DNA from 3 places in the Serratia sp. AR11 genome. Region 3 is predicted to be linked to each of the others. Evidence: predicted binding sites of a transcription regulator. Region 3 holds the regulator's gene; each other region holds the start of a gene.
What was found. The regulator PurR, encoded in region 3, represses purine synthesis genes. The targets are predictions, from matches to a motif close to CANGCAAACGTTTGCNTG.
Positions count from the first base shown of each region.

Region 1: purH (bifunctional phosphoribosylaminoimidazolecarboxamide formyltransferase/IMP cyclohydrolase) is a predicted target of PurR. The motif match lies at 2,532-2,549, and genes of this name have one in related genera.
Region 2: ACSOSI_RS11040 (nucleoside-specific channel-forming protein Tsx) is a predicted target of PurR. The motif match lies at 1,631-1,648, and genes of this name have one in related genera.

Region 1 is NZ_CM150739.1:303,101-309,224, reverse strand. It holds tRNA gene ACSOSI_RS01425 (tRNA-Ala) at 108-183, opposite strand; tRNA gene ACSOSI_RS01420 (tRNA-Ile) at 308-384, opposite strand; rRNA gene ACSOSI_RS01415 (16S ribosomal RNA) at 487-2,029, opposite strand; gene purH (bifunctional phosphoribosylaminoimidazolecarboxamide formyltransferase/IMP cyclohydrolase) at 2,712-4,301, shown strand; gene purD (phosphoribosylamine--glycine ligase) at 4,352-5,635, shown strand; gene ACSOSI_RS01400 (DUF1481 domain-containing protein) at 5,681-6,124, opposite strand, start outside.
Region 2 is NZ_CM150739.1:2,319,022-2,325,145, reverse strand. It holds gene ACSOSI_RS11045 (hypothetical protein) at 350-529, shown strand; gene ACSOSI_RS11040 (nucleoside-specific channel-forming protein Tsx) at 585-1,466, opposite strand; gene ACSOSI_RS11035 (hypothetical protein) at 1,863-2,135, opposite strand; gene yddG (aromatic amino acid DMT transporter YddG) at 2,208-3,101, opposite strand; gene ACSOSI_RS11025 (APC family permease) at 3,193-4,563, opposite strand; gene ACSOSI_RS11020 (glutamine synthetase family protein) at 4,881-6,124, opposite strand, start outside.
Region 3 is NZ_CM150739.1:2,489,052-2,495,175, reverse strand. It holds gene gloA (lactoylglutathione lyase) at 1-217, shown strand, start outside; gene rnt (ribonuclease T) at 296-976, shown strand; gene ACSOSI_RS11905 (Grx4 family monothiol glutaredoxin) at 1,045-1,392, opposite strand; gene ACSOSI_RS11900 (C40 family peptidase) at 1,807-2,628, shown strand; gene sodB (superoxide dismutase [Fe]) at 2,822-3,400, shown strand; gene cydH (cytochrome bd-I oxidase subunit CydH) at 3,454-3,543, opposite strand; gene purR (HTH-type transcriptional repressor PurR) at 3,867-4,892, shown strand; gene punR (DNA-binding transcriptional activator PunR) at 4,889-5,833, opposite strand; gene punC (purine nucleoside transporter PunC) at 5,957-6,124, shown strand, end outside.

The DNA of each region.
Region 1 (6,124 bases), 2.2 Mb from region 3:
AGGAGTAAGTTTCAGCTGTCATGTTTCAATTTTCAGCTTGTTCCAGATTGTTAAAGAGCAATATCTTAAACATGACTCTTGCGAATCAGTTTTAAGATTTTTTGATATGGTGGAGCTAAGCGGGATCGAACCGCTGACCTCCTGCGTGCAAGGCAGGCGCTCTCCCAGCTGAGCTATAGCCCCATATCAGAAAAGCATTTTTCACACCTTATCTACTACCTTCGCCAATTCGCTTCTAGTCAAAGCGAAGTCCTACGACGTTTATTCACATAAACGAATAGGGCGACAACGCAGGATAGGAGAGAATTGGTGGGTCTGAGTGGACTTGAACCACCGACCTCACCCTTATCAGGGGTGCGCTCTAACCACCTGAGCTACAGACCCGACAAGGTGCTTTAAGACTTAACCGCGAAGATTAAGCCTTATGCTCTCTTTCATTTCATCAGACAATCTGTGTGAGCACTTCACGCAATCAATATCATTAGGTAAGGAGGTGATCCAACCGCAGGTTCCCCTACGGTTACCTTGTTACGACTTCACCCCAGTCATGAATCACAAAGTGGTAAGCGCCCTCCCGAAGGTTAAGCTACCTACTTCTTTTGCAACCCACTCCCATGGTGTGACGGGCGGTGTGTACAAGGCCCGGGAACGTATTCACCGTAGCATTCTGATCTACGATTACTAGCGATTCCGACTTCACGGAGTCGAGTTGCAGACTCCGATCCGGACTACGACGTACTTTATGAGGTCCGCTGGCTCTCGCGAGTTCGCTTCTCTTTGTATACGCCATTGTAGCACGTGTGTAGCCCTACTCGTAAGGGCCATGATGACTTGACGTCATCCCCACCTTCCTCCGGTTTATCACCGGCAGTCTCCTTTGAGTTCCCACCATTACGTGCTGGCAACAAAGGATAAGGGTTGCGCTCGTTGCGGGACTTAACCCAACATTTCACAACACGAGCTGACGACAGCCATGCAGCACCTGTCTCAGAGTTCCCGAAGGCACTAAGCTATCTCTAGCGAATTCTCTGGATGTCAAGAGTAGGTAAGGTTCTTCGCGTTGCATCGAATTAAACCACATGCTCCACCGCTTGTGCGGGCCCCCGTCAATTCATTTGAGTTTTAACCTTGCGGCCGTACTCCCCAGGCGGTCGACTTAACGCGTTAGCTCCGGAAGCCACGCCTCAAGGGCACAACCTCCAAGTCGACATCGTTTACAGCGTGGACTACCAGGGTATCTAATCCTGTTTGCTCCCCACGCTTTCGCACCTGAGCGTCAGTCTTTGTCCAGGGGGCCGCCTTCGCCACCGGTATTCCTCCAGATCTCTACGCATTTCACCGCTACACCTGGAATTCTACCCCCCTCTACAAGACTCTAGCTTGCCAGTTTCAAATGCAGTTCCCACGTTAAGCGCGGGGATTTCACATCTGACTTAACAAACCGCCTGCGTGCGCTTTACGCCCAGTAATTCCGATTAACGCTTGCACCCTCCGTATTACCGCGGCTGCTGGCACGGAGTTAGCCGGTGCTTCTTCTGCGAGTAACGTCAATGTAATGTGCTATTAACACACTACCCTTCCTCCTCGCTGAAAGTGCTTTACAACCCGAAGGCCTTCTTCACACACGCGGCATGGCTGCATCAGGCTTGCGCCCATTGTGCAATATTCCCCACTGCTGCCTCCCGTAGGAGTCTGGACCGTGTCTCAGTTCCAGTGTGGCTGGTCATCCTCTCAGACCAGCTAGGGATCGTCGCCTAGGTGAGCCATTACCCCACCTACTAGCTAATCCCATCTGGGCACATCTGATGGCGTGAGGCCCGAAGGTCCCCCACTTTGGTCCGAAGACGTTATGCGGTATTAGCTACCGTTTCCAGTAGTTATCCCCCTCCATCAGGCAGTTTCCCAGACATTACTCACCCGTCCGCCGCTCGTCACCCAGAGAGCAAGCTCTCTTGTGCTACCGCTCGACTTGCATGTGTTAGGCCTGCCGCCAGCGTTCAATCTGAGCCATGATCAAACTCTTCAATTAAAAGCTTGATTTGCTTCAACCTGTCTTTTGCAAGAACAGGCAAGCGATGCTCGAAAATAACTTTCGTAATAGTCATTCAGTTGGACAAGCCAACAAAACAACTTATTGCTTGGTCACTCTTCAAGACTTGATATTTTTTCGAACCCGAAGGTTCTGGATATCGTCTTGTGGAGTGCCCACACAGATTGTCTGATAAATTGTTAAAGAGCAGTGAGTTAGCCGCCGTAGCTTGCTATCTCGAGGTGGCGTATATTACGCTTTCCTCTTTCAGAGTCAACCCCTAATTTTCAGGATTTTTTCTCTTCGAACCCCGGAGACTCTGTGAAGTTGTTCACATGTTCCGTGTCGATGGAGGCGCATTATAGGGAGTTCTCAGGAGGCCGCAATAGGTATTTTCGACAAAAACGATCGTTTGCTGCATTCCACAGCAAAACCCCGCTTTATACCCTGTTGTTAACAAACTTATCCACAGAAGTGATTTGCCCGGAAATTTTACGAGCGCCACGCAAACGTTTTCGCTACAATTCCCCGCGACGAAACGCTCCCCTTTTTACGGGGGCGTTACCTGAATCTGTGCCTGATTACCCCTTTATAGAGAGAAAAACCTTTCCTTATAAAGAGTAGAAGGTGGAAATTCACGTAACGCTCTTTTATTGCGACTCCAAAGCCAAGGGATAAAACCATGCAACAACCTCGTCCAATCCGCCGGGCCCTGCTCAGCGTCTCTGACAAAGCCGGTATCGTTGAATTCGCCGAAGCGCTGTCCCAGCGTGGCGTTGAACTGCTCTCCACCGGTGGCACCGCCCGTCTGCTGGCAGATGCCGGCCTGCCTGTTACCGAAGTTTCCGACTACACCGGCTTCCCGGAAATGATGGACGGACGAGTAAAGACCCTGCACCCCAAAGTACACGGCGGTATTCTCGGCCGCCGCGGCCAGGACGACGCCATCATGGGTCAGCATGACATCAAGCCGATCGACATGGTGGTGGTAAACCTCTATCCGTTCGCCCAGACCGTGGCGCGCCCGAACTGCTCACTGGAAGACGCGGTCGAGAACATCGACATCGGCGGCCCAACCATGGTGCGCTCCGCGGCCAAGAACCACAAAGACGTCGCCATCGTGGTAAAGAGCAGCGACTACGCCGCTATTATTACCGAGATGGATAACAACGACGGTTCACTGCAATACACCACCCGTTTCGATCTGGCCATCAAAGCCTTCGAGCACACCGCCGCTTACGACAGCATGATCGCCAACTACTTCGGCGCACTGGTTCCTGCCTACCATGGCGATACCGAACAACCTGCCGGTCGTTTCCCTCGCACCCTGAACCTCAACTATATAAAGAAGCAGGATATGCGCTACGGTGAGAACAGCCACCAGCAAGCGGCCTTCTATATAGAAGAGAACGTTCAGGAAGCCTCTGTCGCCACCGCGGAACAACTGCAAGGCAAAGCGCTGTCCTACAACAACATCGCCGACACCGACGCCGCACTGGAATGCGTGAAGGAATTCGCCGAGCCGGCCTGCGTGATCGTCAAGCACGCTAACCCATGCGGTGTGGCGATCGGCAATGATATTCTGGCGGCCTATGAGCGTGCCTATCAAACCGACCCGACCTCTGCTTTCGGCGGCATCATCGCCTTTAACCGCGAACTGGACGCCGCTACCGCACAGGCCATTATCAGCCGTCAGTTTGTGGAAGTGATTATCGCGCCGAGCATCAGCCAGGAAGCCCGCTCGCTGCTGGCAGCCAAACAGAACGTCCGTGTACTGGCCTGCGGCCAATGGCAGCAACGTATTGCCGCTCTCGACTTCAAACGTGTCAACGGTGGCCTGCTGGTGCAAGACCGCGACCTGGGTATGGTGAACGAAGGCGATCTGCGCGTGGTATCTGAACGTCAGCCGACCGCGCAGGAACTGCGTGATGCGCTGTTCTGTTGGAAGGTCGCCAAGTTCGTGAAGTCCAACGCTATCGTCTATGCACGTGACAACATGACCATCGGCATAGGCGCCGGCCAGATGAGCCGCGTTTACTCTGCCAAGATCGCCGGGATCAAAGCCGCGGACGAAGGCCTGGAAGTCAAAGGCTCCGCCATGGCGTCTGACGCTTTCTTCCCGTTCCGTGATGGCATCGATGCCGCCGCCGCGGTGGGCATCAGCTGCGTGATCCAGCCAGGCGGTTCGATCCGTGATGACGAAGTGATTGCCGCCGCCAATGAGCACGGCATCGCAATGATCTTCACCGACATGCGCCACTTCCGCCATTAATCCTTCTTTTGCCGCGTGCGCTACAGCGCACGCTCTGCGTGGAGCACCTGATGAATATTTTAATTATCGGCAATGGCGGGCGTGAACACGCGCTGGCCTGGAAAGCCGCTCAGTCACCGTTGGCAGATAAAGTCTATGTGGCGCCGGGCAATGCCGGTACCGCATTAGAAAGCAATCTCGAGAACGTCGCGATCTCCGCTACCGATATTCCGGCGCTGGTTGCCTTTGCCCAGAGCCATGACATTGGTCTCACCATCGTCGGGCCGGAAGCGCCGCTGGTGATTGGCGTGGTTGATGCCTTCCAGGCCGCCGGCCTGAAAATCTTTGGGCCATCTCAGGCAGCAGCCCAGCTAGAAGGCTCTAAAGCCTTTACCAAAGACTTCCTGGCGCGTCATAACATCCCAAGCGCCGAGTACCAAAACTTTACCGAGGTTGAACCGGCGCTGGCTTATCTGCGCAGTAAAGGCGCACCTATCGTCATCAAGGCCGACGGCCTGGCCGCAGGCAAGGGCGTGATCGTCGCCATGACGCTGCAGGAAGCCGAAGACGCGGTGCAGGACATGTTGGCCGGTAACGCTTTTGGCGATGCGGGTCACCGTATCGTGATAGAAGAGTTCCTTGAAGGTGAAGAAGCCAGCTTTATCGTGATGGTCGACGGCGAGAACGTGGTGCCGATGGCCACCAGCCAGGATCACAAACGCGTCGGTGACGGTGATACCGGCCCGAACACCGGTGGCATGGGTGCCTACTCCCCGGCACCGGTAGTCACCGATGAAATCCACCAGCGCGCCATGGATCAGGTCATCTGGCCTACCGTACGTGGCATGGCTGCGGAAGGTAATACCTACGTCGGTTTCCTTTACGCCGGGTTGATGATCTCCGCCGACGGCCAGCCAAAGGTGATTGAGTTCAACTGCCGCTTTGGCGATCCGGAGACGCAGCCGATCATGCTGCGCCTGCGTTCTGATCTGGTCGAGCTATGTCTGGCCGGTGCAGAAGGCAAGCTGGGCGAGAAAACGTCCGAGTGGGATGAACGTCCTGCGCTGGGCGTAGTGTTAGCAGCCGGTGGCTATCCGGGTGATTACAACAACGGTGAAGTCATCCAAGGTCTGCCACAGCAGGAAAGTGCCGACGGTAAAGTGTTCCACGCCGGTACCCGCATGCAGGGCAATGACGTGGTCACCAGCGGTGGACGCGTGCTGTGCGTAACCGCACTGGGTGAGTCGGTGGCTCAAGCGCAACAACGCGCCTATCAATTAGCGGAAGGTATTCAGTGGCCGGGGAGTTTCAGCCGCAAAGACATTGGCTACCGTGCGATTGCGCGCGGCAAATGATCTGAACACCGCAACGCTCTTGGGCTCCGCAATGCGGGGCCTTTTTTATAGCTGGTCTTCTTTCGGTTCCCAGCGGCAAAAATCGTCGTTCGCTACCAGCAGCAGTTCACGCCCTTCCGGCGCATCCAACCAGGCTATATTCACCGGCTGGCTGCTATTACGGGCACGTCGCGCGATCCAGGCTTCGGCACTGCTATCCAGATCCGGCCTCAACGTTTGACCATCACAGGTTTGTACTACTCCCTGCTGCCAACGCCCCTGCAGCAGCTTCACCTTACCGACACGCAGCGCATTGCTCAGTTCCAGCACGCGTCGTGCCTGATATTGATACAGCGCGATTTCATCGGCGGTCAGTTGTTCACGCCGCGTGGCCAGTTGGCGCTGCATAAAGCTTACTCCGCCGTCATCGGCAAAGCGCAATTGAATGGAGTCTTGATCGCCATCGGCGTCAGTGCGTTTGATTTGGCGCAGCTTGCCGTCTTGATATTC
Region 2 (6,124 bases), 170 kb from region 3:
GTTGCGAAATATTATTCCAGCTCAAAACAATTCGATAAAACCGAATTTTAAGCCCAGATTTTTCTTGCAGCAAAATAAGTCTTGCCGTAGTTTGGCAGTGTCACAAAAAAGAGTTAGCTTGCTCTTTTTCGTCGCACCTCAAATCATTTATTATCATCCAGAATGATAATTCTGACGATTTCCCGCCGCTCAGTGCGGGATTCTTTTTACCAATAATTAGACATCAGATGCACCAATACAGTGCTTTTTGTTGAGATTTGGTTGCCAATACTTTAAATTCAGCGTCTGAGAAACCTTAACCTCCCGCGGTAGCCAGTTGGCGACGGGTGGGCGTTCAGGAGCAAAAGACATGCAAATGACCCTCATGGAATATATCACGCAGCACTTTAATGGCGATCTTCACCGCTACGCTCAATCCGAAGGCGTGAGCCGTGAACAAATCATCAGTTGGATTGATAATGAATGCCACGTAATCAAAGGACGATTATTTATGCCGGTGCGACATTTACCCGCTGAACAAGTGCAGTGATGACGAAAAAAAACCCCGCCAAAGCGGGGTTTTCTGTTTCTGATACCACGGAAAATCAGAAGTTATAACCGGCGACCAGGTAGTAGCCCCAGCCGGTAGATTTGATTGGGCCTTGTGGAGTACCAATATCTGCCCCATCCTGCCATTGGCCACCGTTATGGAAATAACGAGCTACGAAGGAGTAGTGCCAGTGATCGTAGTTCAGCGCCAGAATATGGCTGGAAGCGATCGAGTTGCTGGTGCGAACCTGTTTGCCAGTGCCGTCGGTCCAGTTGCTGTCTTTGCCCAAATCGGAACCAAAGTCAAAGTTGGTAAAGCCGATGTAGCTCAGATTGCCGCCCCACACCTGGGTCAACGGCACAAAGTATTTCACCTTGAAGCGGTAACCATCCCAGCTGTTTTCGTTGGCAGCCTGATAGTTTTCCCACTGGTATTTGGCATAGATGTTCATCGACAGGCTCATCGGCAGGCCGGTTTCGATATCGGTGCCCAGACCCATGTACCAGGTGTTCTGACGGCCGTCGGTGTCGTGGCCCAGGTCATAGATGTAGTTGTTGGCGAAGTACCATTCTTTGAATGGACCAAAGCTCAGATCGGTACCGGTCAGTTTGTCGATGGAGAAACGAGGTTCGATCTCCATAAACATCGGTGAGCCCTTGTCCCAGATACCACGGTCCGGGGTGTTGCCAACGCCGAAGAATTTAGGCACATCGACGTAACCATAGAAATCAAACCAATCTTTTTTAGCGAAGGCTTCGTACTCCAGGTAGACGTCGTTGTTCAACTGAGGTCCGAAACGGGTGTGGTAGCTGCCCACCACGTTAACGCTCTGGTGCCACCAATCCGAGACGTATTGGCTGTCTTTGCTATCAGCCATTGATGCTGCACTGTAAGACGCTGCGAGTAGTACACCTGCTGCGAGAGCTATTTTTTTCATTTTATTACCACATGCTTAAAGGGCCATTTCCTGCCCGTTAGAAAAGATGACAATGAGTCTGACGACACCTGGCGTTGCCTCCGCTTACAAACTTCTTGGGCGACGCGCGCATTATAGAAATCACCGGGTGTAAGAATCTGTGATCCAGTTATGCATTTCGCGAATAGGTAATCGATTGCGTTCACATTTGTCAAATTATGTTTCATGAAAATTCACGTTCGCTGTGATTTTTGTCATGCACGGTGATTTTTAAAGCAGTTTCTGTGCCAATTGTGCGCAACACAAAAAGTTACCGGATCTTTTCGCAGAAATGAAAAAGCCGGTGTTTTTAGCACCGGCATTTCTTGGGAATGCTACTGAGGAAAACGGAGGATACGGCGGAACACTTGCCAGGATTCAGCTAATTGAAGGTATTGCCTTGGCGATATTTTCCTTACGGAATACCACCTCTTGCCCCGGCTGGATCTCCCACTCCCTGGGCGGGATATCCACCTTCGGCGCGGCGGCGATCACCGAGCCATAAATCAGTTTGTCTTCCCGGCGCAGAATGCTGACATCAAGCTGATATTCATGGCGCAGATTGGCGGTAGTCAGGCGCACGGTATCACCGCGCATATAACTTCCACCGTCAATCTCTGGCTGCTGAATGAATTGGATATCGTCTCTCATTTTTATGTTCCTTCATGTTTGTCTGCTAGTTAGATTCTAGTTCAACATTGGGCAACCGGCGGAGCATTTCCGTTAGTTTCCTCGGGTTGCCCGCCAACAAATTAACGATCCCAGAGTCACCATTACCACGCCCTGCCAGAAACTGGCGGTCAGTGCGGTATTCAATACCAGTGCGGCAAATACCGCCGACAGCACCGGGGTAAAATAGGATACCGTCGCCAACAGCGTCATATTGCCGTGCAAAATACCCACATTCCACGCCGCGTACCCCGCCCCCATCGCCATGCCGGCACAGAGTAACGTCAGGGTCACCGGCAGGGTGAACTGCATGCCGCTTTCGTGGCTAAAGGCGTATTTCACCCACAGCGCAACGGCGGTCAGGGTAATAAACAGCACCACGCCGTTATGGCCCTGGGCAATTCTCTTGGTCAGGTTGCAATATAACGCCCAAATTATCGCGCCGCCGAAGGCCAGCGAATAACTCAATGGATTACTGCGTACGTTAGCCAGCATTTGCGCCGGCGACCAGCCGCCCTCACCGCTCATGATCCAACCGATACCGAACAATGACAGCAGTAATCCGGGCAGTAGCCACCACTTGGCCTTTTGTCCGTTAAACACCAGCGCCATCAGTACGGTGAAACAGGGCCAAAGGTAGTTGATCATCCCGACCTCGATGGCCTGCAGGCGGGTGTTGGCATAGCCCAGCGACAGCGACAGACAGATTTCATAGCTGACAAACAGCAGGCTGCCGAGGAGCAGGTAGGCGCGTGGAAAATGGCGAAGATTGGGTAGCCGGAGCGCCAACAGCAGGAAAACTGCGCTGACGCTGTAAATCATCGCGGCACCGCCAATGGGCCCCAACCCTTCGCTGACGCTGCGGATCAGGCCAACCACGCTGCTCCACAGCAGGATCGCCAGCAGACCGAGCAAAGTGGCTTTATACGAAACGGGGAGTGAAGACATGGAGGTGATCCAATCGGTTATTTTTTATCAGTATTTTCACTCTACTGTCCGACGGACAAAAAAGAAAGGCGGGAAACCCCGCCTGACTCAGTTATTGCTGCGGTTGTCGTTCCAGCTGCGGTGGCGGCTGGCGGAAACGCCGGGTGAGATACGCCAGGTAACCAAAGCCCATAACCGCCCAGATCAGTCCCATGGTCAGCGAGCTTTTTTCCAGGTTTAACCACAACACGCCAACCGTTAACGCCCCGACCAATGGCAGGAACAGATAGTTGAAGCGATCCTTCCAGCTCTTGTTACGCCCCTCGCGAATATAGAAATGACTGATCACCGACAGGTTAACGAAGGTAAAAGCCACCAGCGCACCGAAGTTGATCAATGCGGTCGCCGTGACCAGATCGAAAGACAACGCAGACAGTGCGACCAGCCCCACCAGCAACACGTTGAGTGATGGCGTGCGCCATTTCGGGTGGATATAGCCGAAATATTTTTCCGGGAACACGTTATCGCGCCCCATCACATACAACAACCGTGAAACGCTGGCATGCGATGCCAGGCCCGAGGCCAGGGTGTTGATAAAGGTGACGCACAGGAAAATCGACTGGAACAGCTTGCCGCCCACGTACAGCGCAATTTCCGGCAGTGCCGCATCCGGCTGATGGAACCGCTGAATGGAAGGGAAAAACAGTTGGATAAAGAATGACACACTGATGAAGATCACCCCACCATACAGCGCCGTCAGAAAGATAGCGCGCGGGATCACCCTGGCGGCATCGGGCGTTTCTTCACATAGCGTGGTCACCGCATCAAAGCCGAGGAACGAGAAACACAAGATGGTGGCGCCGGTGATGATCGGCAGTAAATGCGCATTTTCGCTGACGAAGGGTTGCAGGCTCCATACCGTCCCCAGTCCTTCACCGTTGTGCAGGCCACGTACCACCAGGAAGATAAACACCACAATGATTGCCACCTGGGCCAGTACGAACAGGGTATTGAAGTTGGCCACCAGATTGACGCTTTTCAGGTTGATGGCGGTAATGATAATCACAAAGCCCACCACCCATATCCACGGCGGCACTTCCGGGAACAACGCCGTCAGGTAAATCTTCGCCAACAGGGTATTGATCATCGGCAGGAACAGATAATCGAGCAGTGAAGACCAACCCACCAAAAAACCGACGTGCGGATTTATGGCTTTTTGCGCATAGGTGTAGGCTGAACCGGCGGTCGGGAACTGGCGCACCAGCTTGCCGTAGCTGATGGCGGTAAACAGCACGCCGGCCAGCGCCAGTAAATAGGAGGCCGGTACGTGACCGTCGGTAAGGCCGGAGACGATGCCGAAAGTGTCGAACACCGTCATTGGTGTCAGATAGGCCAGGCCCATCATCACCACTTGCCACAGCTTCAGGCTTTTACGCAGTTGCGGCTTGGCTGCCTCATTTGCGTCAGTCACATTAGTCGTCATGGCTCTTCCCCTCGTTGTCCTCTGCTGGTAACCGTTTAACGTCATTCAGAGAGGCCGCGGGGAAACTGCTGCTCAGGCGGCGGGAAGTGCGATTTAAAGACAATAAAACTCGGCCAGCGGCTGGCCCGTATTCACTGCGGCACAGGCAGATGCCTGCGCAGACGGATGAAACAGTTATGGCTGTCATGGTTATTTCCTCGCCGGCGTCCTGTACGCCAAAGTGGAAGCAATGCTTTACCGCAGCGCGCAGCATCGCAGGCCACAGGATAGCCGGCGGAATGCGCCATACGCGCGCGGTAGGATTGGCGTCGAGCGGGTCAGGCGTTTTTCAGCATCCACTCGATTTCGGTTTCGGTGATCAGGCGCTCAAACTGCACCAGCTCATCCGTTTTACAAGCCAGGTAAACATGGCTGAACCTTTCGCCCAGCAGGGCATTCAGTACCGGCTGATGCTCAAACTCATACAGCGCATCGCTTTGGCGGATCGGAAACGGTAGCCCCTCCTGCTCCAGCCCGTTGCCGGTCACCGGCTCTTGCAGCGGCAGGGTGGTTTCCAGGCCGTAGACAATGCCGGCCAGAATGGTCGCCATGACCAGATAAGGGTTGGCATCCGCACCGGCTACGCGATACTCCACGCGATGACTGTCGCGATCGCCGCAGGGAATGCGCAGCGCCACGGTGCGGTTGTTATGACCCCAGGACGCCTGGGTCGGCACGTACATGCCCGGCTGGAAACGACGATAGGCGTTAACGTTCGGTGCCAGCAACGCAATAGAAGAAGGCATCAGGGCAATCATCCCGGCCAGCGCCTGTTTCAGCAGCGCGGAGTCTTCACCGTCGTCGTCTGCCAGTACGTTGTTGCCCTGCCGGTCCAGCATGCTGATATGCACGTGCATGCCGCTACCGGCGTGTTCTTCGTAGGGTTTGGCCATAAAGGTGGCCTGCATGTTGTGGTTTTCCGCCACCATGCGGATCAGGCGTTTTAATGCCAGCGCATGGTCACAGGCCTGCAGGACGTTGTCGGTATGATGCAGATTGACTTCAAACTGGCCGGGTGAAGCCTCCGCCACCGCACCGTCTGCCGGCAGGCCCTGCATTCGCGCCAATTCGTCAATCTCGCTCAGCACGTCGGCAAAGTGGTTAAGATTATCGACCGAGTACACCTGGCTTTGGGTATTGCGCTCCTGGGTGCCCGGCGCACACGGCGGCTGCAGATAGCCTTCCGAATCGCGTTGGCGATCGATGAGATAGAACTCCAACTCTACCGCTACTACGGGGGATAGCCCGCGCTGACGCAAACGCTGCCACACTCGGTTCAGCACATTGCGCGGTTCAACGTCAAAGGGAGTACCATCTTCATCGAGCATGGTGAGCAACACCTGGCCGATATATTGCGGATCCGCCGCCGACGCTGTCAGGGTGCCCAGCACCGGCACGCAGATATGATCCGGCTCACCCAGCTCCTGCCCCAGACCGGCTTCCTCAACCACATTGCCGAGAATATCCATCGCAAACACCGACGCCGGGAAGTAACACCCCTTCTCCAGTTTGCTCAACCCAG
Region 3 (6,124 bases):
CAGCTACGAAATGGGCACCGCATTCGGCCACCTGGCACTGGGTGTGGATGATGTCGCCGCAACCTGTGACAGCATTCGTAATGCCGGCGGCAAGGTCACTCGCGAAGCCGGCCCGGTCAAGGGCGGCACCACGGTTATCGCCTTTGTTGAAGATCCGGACGGTTATAAAATCGAACTGATCGAAAACAAACACGCCGGCCACGGCCTCGGCCACTAAGGTCAACCAGGGGCGCTTACTGCGCCCTTGTTTTTCCCGCGTGATTACCGCCTGCAACCGGGCGCAAAATTTGCCATAATGCGCGCTGCATTCGATGAAGATAAGAAACTGATGGCCGAAAAAAGTGATCTTAACGCCCTGAGTGGCCGTTTTCGTGGGTTTTACCCCGTAGTAATAGATATAGAAACTGCCGGATTTAATGCCAAAACTGACGCGCTGCTGGAGATTGCCGCCGTTACGTTAAAAATGGATGAAGACGGCTGGTTGCAGCAGGACGAAACCCTGCATTTTCACGTGGAGCCTTTTGAAGGTGCCAACCTGCAACCCGAAGCGCTGGCTTTTAACGGCATAGATCCGAGTAATCCCCTGCGCGGTGCGGTCAGTGAATACGATGCACTGCACGCTATTTTTAAAGCGGTGCGCAAGGGCATTAAGGATCGCGGTTGTAACCGGGCGATAATTGTGGCGCATAACGCCAATTTTGATCACAGTTTCCTGATGGCTGCCGCCGAGCGTGCCAGCCTGAAACGCAATCCTTTCCATCCTTTCGCCACCTTTGACACCGCGGCGTTAAGCGGACTGGTGTTGGGACAAACGGTACTGGCCAAAGCCTGCATTGCCGCCGATATTCCCTTCGATAGTGCCCAGGCCCATTCAGCGCTGTATGATACCGAGCAAACTGCTCAGCTGTTCTGCGAGCTGGTTAACCGCTGGAAACGCCTTGGCGGTTGGCCGCTGGCGGTCACGAATACCGACTAAGAAAAAAATCGGGCGGCCCAGTATTAGCTGGCACCGCCCGATGACTTCCAACAATAAAACCGAGCCGATTATGGCTGCTGGTCTTCCTGCTGTTTGTACTTCTCTGCCGTTTCTTTGATCAGCTGCTGCAATTCGCCGCGCTGATACATTTCCATGATGATATCACAGCCGCCTACCAGCTCACCGTCTACCCACAGCTGCGGGAAGGTCGGCCAGTTGGCGTATTTCGGCAACTCGGAACGGATGTCCGGGTTCTGCAGAATATCAACGTAAGCAAAGCGTTCGCCACAGGCAGACAGTGCCTGCACGGCTTGCGCCGAGAAACCGCAGTTTGGCAATTTCGGTGAACCTTTCATGTACAGCAGAATTGGGTTCTCAGTGATCTGGTGCTGAATTTTTTCAATCGTCGTCGTCATTATATTGCTTCCTCAAGCCAAATCTCATGGCTACAACATGCATCACACTGGCTATTGTAGCGGCTGGAACAGTTGCAAGAAAACGCCATCTTTTGCAAGGGCATTCCCCCGTTGTCAGTCGCGTCTCACCGGCAGGGCCTTTCCGGTCAAAACATATGCTCAGAATAACATTTTTAATCCGGCCATTTCACTAATATATTTCCTGTCAAAAAGTGCACATTAATAAATTCCCTGGCGGTCATTGTTGGTTTTTTATACATCAACAGTTTGATTTTTCGGCAAAAAAAATGCTATTAACGTTTTCTCACAATATGGATTATCATTTATGAGTTCTTCGCTGTTTTATATGGCGAAATTCGGGAATACTGTCACTCATTCGATATCTGTTCCGGGGCCAAGGTTGGTAACGTCGACATGCGTTTAATTCTTACGCTTTTTGTGCTGTTGTTTACACAGCTATTCTTTAATCTGGCGCATGCAGCGCCACAGGCACGTGTTGCCGCTGAGCAGCGCAAGAGCCACGTAAACGAAGCCCGGCCGGATGACCGCAAGAAAAAGAAAGCGGTTAAGGCCAGCAGCAAAAAAGTAAAAGTCACTACTCCGCAGAAAACCGCCAAGGTCTCCAAAGCCAAAACAGAAAAAACCGCTAAAAAGATCGTTAGCGCAAAATCGAAAAACAAAACTCATAAAATAGCCAAAATTAAAGTGACCCCGCCGAAGAAGGGCTATAAAAAAGGCTATGGGCGCCATCGTGAAACCGGTATGGCAACCGCCAAATTGGTGGCTGACGAAAAACCATTGAAGCTCAGCCCTGCGCACAAAAAACGCTACCAGCATGCCAAGCAAACCGCGATGGCCAAGCTGATGGATCAAATGGGTAAACCTTATCGCTGGGGTGGCTCCTCGCCAAGAACCGGCTTTGACTGTAGCGGTCTGATTTATTACGCCTATAAAGACATCGTTAAAATTAAAATGCCGCGTACCGCCAACGAGATGTATCACCTGCGTGACGCAGCGCCGATCAAGAAGAGTGAGCTGGAAAGCGGCGATCTGGTGTTCTTCCGCATTAACAACCGCGGCGTGGCCGACCATGTTGGGGTTTATTTGGGTAACGGCAAATTCATTCAGTCCCCGCGTACCGGTGAAGAAATCCGCATCAGCCAGCTCGATAACGACTACTGGCAAAACCACTACATCGGCGCACGCCGGGTAGTCACGCCAAAAACCATTCGATAAGCACCCTTGCGGCTGGCGCTGTCAGCCGCTCTCCCCTGATCATTTCCCCAAACCTCGTAGTCATAGCCAATCCCTTGCCCGTTCCCCCTGTAATTCATCGCGAAAATTGCTAAGCTAAATACCCACAATAAAAACAGGCCAATCTCATGCCCGTTGTTACGACGGTGGACTGGCACTGTACAAGGAGAAAGCAATGTCGTTCGAACTTCCTGCATTACCTTATGAAAAAAACGCCCTCGAACCGCACATTTCCGCAGAAACTCTGGAATACCATTATGGCAAGCATCACAACGCCTACGTGGTGAACCTGAACAATCTGCTGAAAGGCAGCAAGTTTGAAGGGTTGTCCCTCGAAGAGATCGTTAAGGCCTCTGACGGCGGCATCTTCAACAATGCGGCCCAGGTATGGAACCACACTTTCTATTGGCACTGTCTGTCGCCACAGGGCGGCGGTGAGCCTGAAGGTAAACTGGCCGTGGCGATTAATCAGGCATTTGGTTCTTTCGCCGAATTTAAACAGCAATTCAGCGACGCCGCAGTGAAAAACTTTGGCGCAGGCTGGACCTGGTTGGTGAAAAAACCGGAGGGTTCGCTGGCGATTGTTAACACCTCGAACGCAGCGACACCGCTAACCGGTGATGATAAACCGCTGCTGACCGTCGACGTTTGGGAACACGCCTATTACATCGATTACCGCAACGCACGACCTGCCTACCTGGAAAACTTCTGGGCACTGGTTAACTGGGCATTTGTGGAAAAGAACCTGGCGTAACGCGGGGAAAAACAATCAGGCGCAGCGGGCTGCGCCTGTTTTACTTGAGGGGATCAGTTCAAAGCAGCGGTGAAGCTGAAAGCAATAATCACGGCCAGTGCACAAACGGTGGTGAACAGTGACATTTTCAGATCGGTATCCATTACAACTCCTTTTCAGATTGGGTTTCCCAAGGGTAAAAGGCACACAATTAATGCGTCAAACCATTTTCACACAGTTGAACAATAAAATCTTGTTATCATTTCCCGGTTTATTATACCGATTACCTCTTCCACTTTGGCTCAATATGGGACAAAATTCGCAGTTCACAACTGTGTACCGGCAAAATGCCCCTCCTGATCAAGCGCTGACGACTTCAACACACTAAAAACTCAGTTTTCGCTTCTTTGGAGAAGGATCTACGCAGGCAAACGATTAACATCACACTTACATACTGCAACATGTGAGTTCAGGAGTCATTCTTTACATGGCAACGATTAAAGATGTGGCCAAACGCGCTGGCGTTTCCACCACCACCGTTTCGCACGTCATCAATAAGACTCGTTTCGTCGCCGAAGAGACAAAAGCGGCCGTTGGCGCTGCGATTAAAGAGCTGCATTACTCACCCAGCGCCGTAGCGCGCAGCCTGAAGGTCAATCACACCAAATCGATTGGCCTGCTGGCCACCTCCAGCGAAGCCCCCTACTTTGCCGAAGTGATCGAGGCGGTAGAAAACAGCTGCTACAGCAAAGGCTATACGCTGATTTTATGTAACTCGCACAACAATCTGGACAAACAGCGGGCCTATCTGGCGATGCTGGCGCAAAAGCGTGTCGATGGCCTGCTGGTGATGTGTTCGGAATATCCAGACCAATTGCTCGGCATGCTGGAAGACTACCGCAACATCCCAATGGTCGTGATGGACTGGGGCGCGGCCCGCGGTGATTTTACCGATAGCATCATTGATAACGCCTTCGCAGGCGGCTATCTGGCCGGGCGGTATCTGATTGAACGCGGTCACCGCGATATCGGAGCCATTCCAGGCCAACTGTCGCGCAATACCGGTGGCGGCCGCCATCAGGGCTTTTTAAAAGCCATGGAAGAAGCCAATATTGAAGTACGTGACGAGTGGATTGTTCAGGGTGACTTTGAGCCGGAATCCGGCTACAAGGCCATGCACCAGATCCTGTCGCAAAAACATCGCCCGACCGCGGTATTCTGCGGCGGCGACATCATGGCGATGGGCGCGATCTGCGCCGCCGACGAACTTGGGCTGCGGGTGCCACAAGACATTTCGGTGATTGGCTACGATAACGTGCGTAACGCCCGCTATTTCACCCCGGCACTGACCACCATTCATCAACCCAAAGAGCGTTTGGGTGAAATGGCGTTCACCATGTTGCTGGACCGTATTATCAGCAAGCGTGAAGAGTCGCAGGTGATTGAAGTGCATCCGAAACTGATTGAGCGTCGTTCGGTCGCTGACGGCCCATTCATCGATTACCGCCGCTAATTGCTAATGCCGGAGGCCGCTGTGGTTTCCGGCACCACTTCGCTTAGCCATTCCTGATTCAGCGTTTCACTGTCCCCCAGGTAATCCAACAGCCAGGCCATCGCCGGTGATGGCGTATTCTGCTGCCAGGTCAGACAACAGGGGCTGGCCGGAAACGGCTGCTGCAGCTGCAACGCTACCAGTTCCCCACGCTGCACCAATGGCAAGGCCTGATGCGCCGGCATCATGCCAACGCACAGGCCGGCACACAGACAATCCAGCGCCGAGGCCCAGTCCGGCACCACCAGCCGCCGTTGGTTGTCCAGTGTCCAGGTGACCCGCTTGGGCAGGTTGCGCGAGGTATCTTCCAGACACAGCGACGGGAAAGGCCGCAGTTGCTCATCTTTCAACAGGCCATCCATCATCGCCAGCGGATGCTGCGGACTAACCACGCACAGCCAGCGCATGTCGCCCATATCGCGAAAGGCAAACCCGCCGCCGACCGGCACCGCACGCGTCGCCCCAATCGCCATATCAGCACGCCCGTCCACCAGCGCATCCCAGACGCCGTTAAACACCTCAGGTTGAACCATCAGTTCTACGTCGGGGAAATGGCGATAGAAGTCCAGTACCAGTTGGCGGCAGCGCTGGGGTTTAACAATGATGTCTACCGCAATTTTCAGTTGGCCACGCCAACCGTTAGCCACCTGCTGACACTGGCGGCGGGTGTCGAGCATTTTTTTGATGACACTGCGTGCCTCCTGCACAAACACCACGCCGGCCGGGGTCAGTTCCACGTCACGATGACGCCGTTCAAACAGCGGAACCGCCAGCCATTGTTCCAATTGCCGCACGGTATAACTGACCGCCGAGGGCACTCGGTGCAGCTCATGCGCCGCTGCGCTGAAGCTGCCGGTGCGGGCGACCGCATCTACCACATCGAGAGAATATTCAGACCACATAACCTTGCCTTCAATTTTTTTAACAGCACCTCGCAAATATTACCGTTTCACAAGCAGAGATCCAGCCGGATACACTTGCCGGCGCTAAAAACCTGCGACAATAAAATATTAATGAGAAATACCATGCGAAATTCCTTTGGTTTTATGTTCTATCTTGCCGGCCTGAGTATGCTGGGTTACCTGGCCACCGACATGTACCTGCCCGCCTTTGGCATAATGCAGCAAGACCTGCAAATTTCCGCCGGGGCGATCAGCGCCAGCCTGAGTATCTTCCTGGCCGGCTTCGCCTTT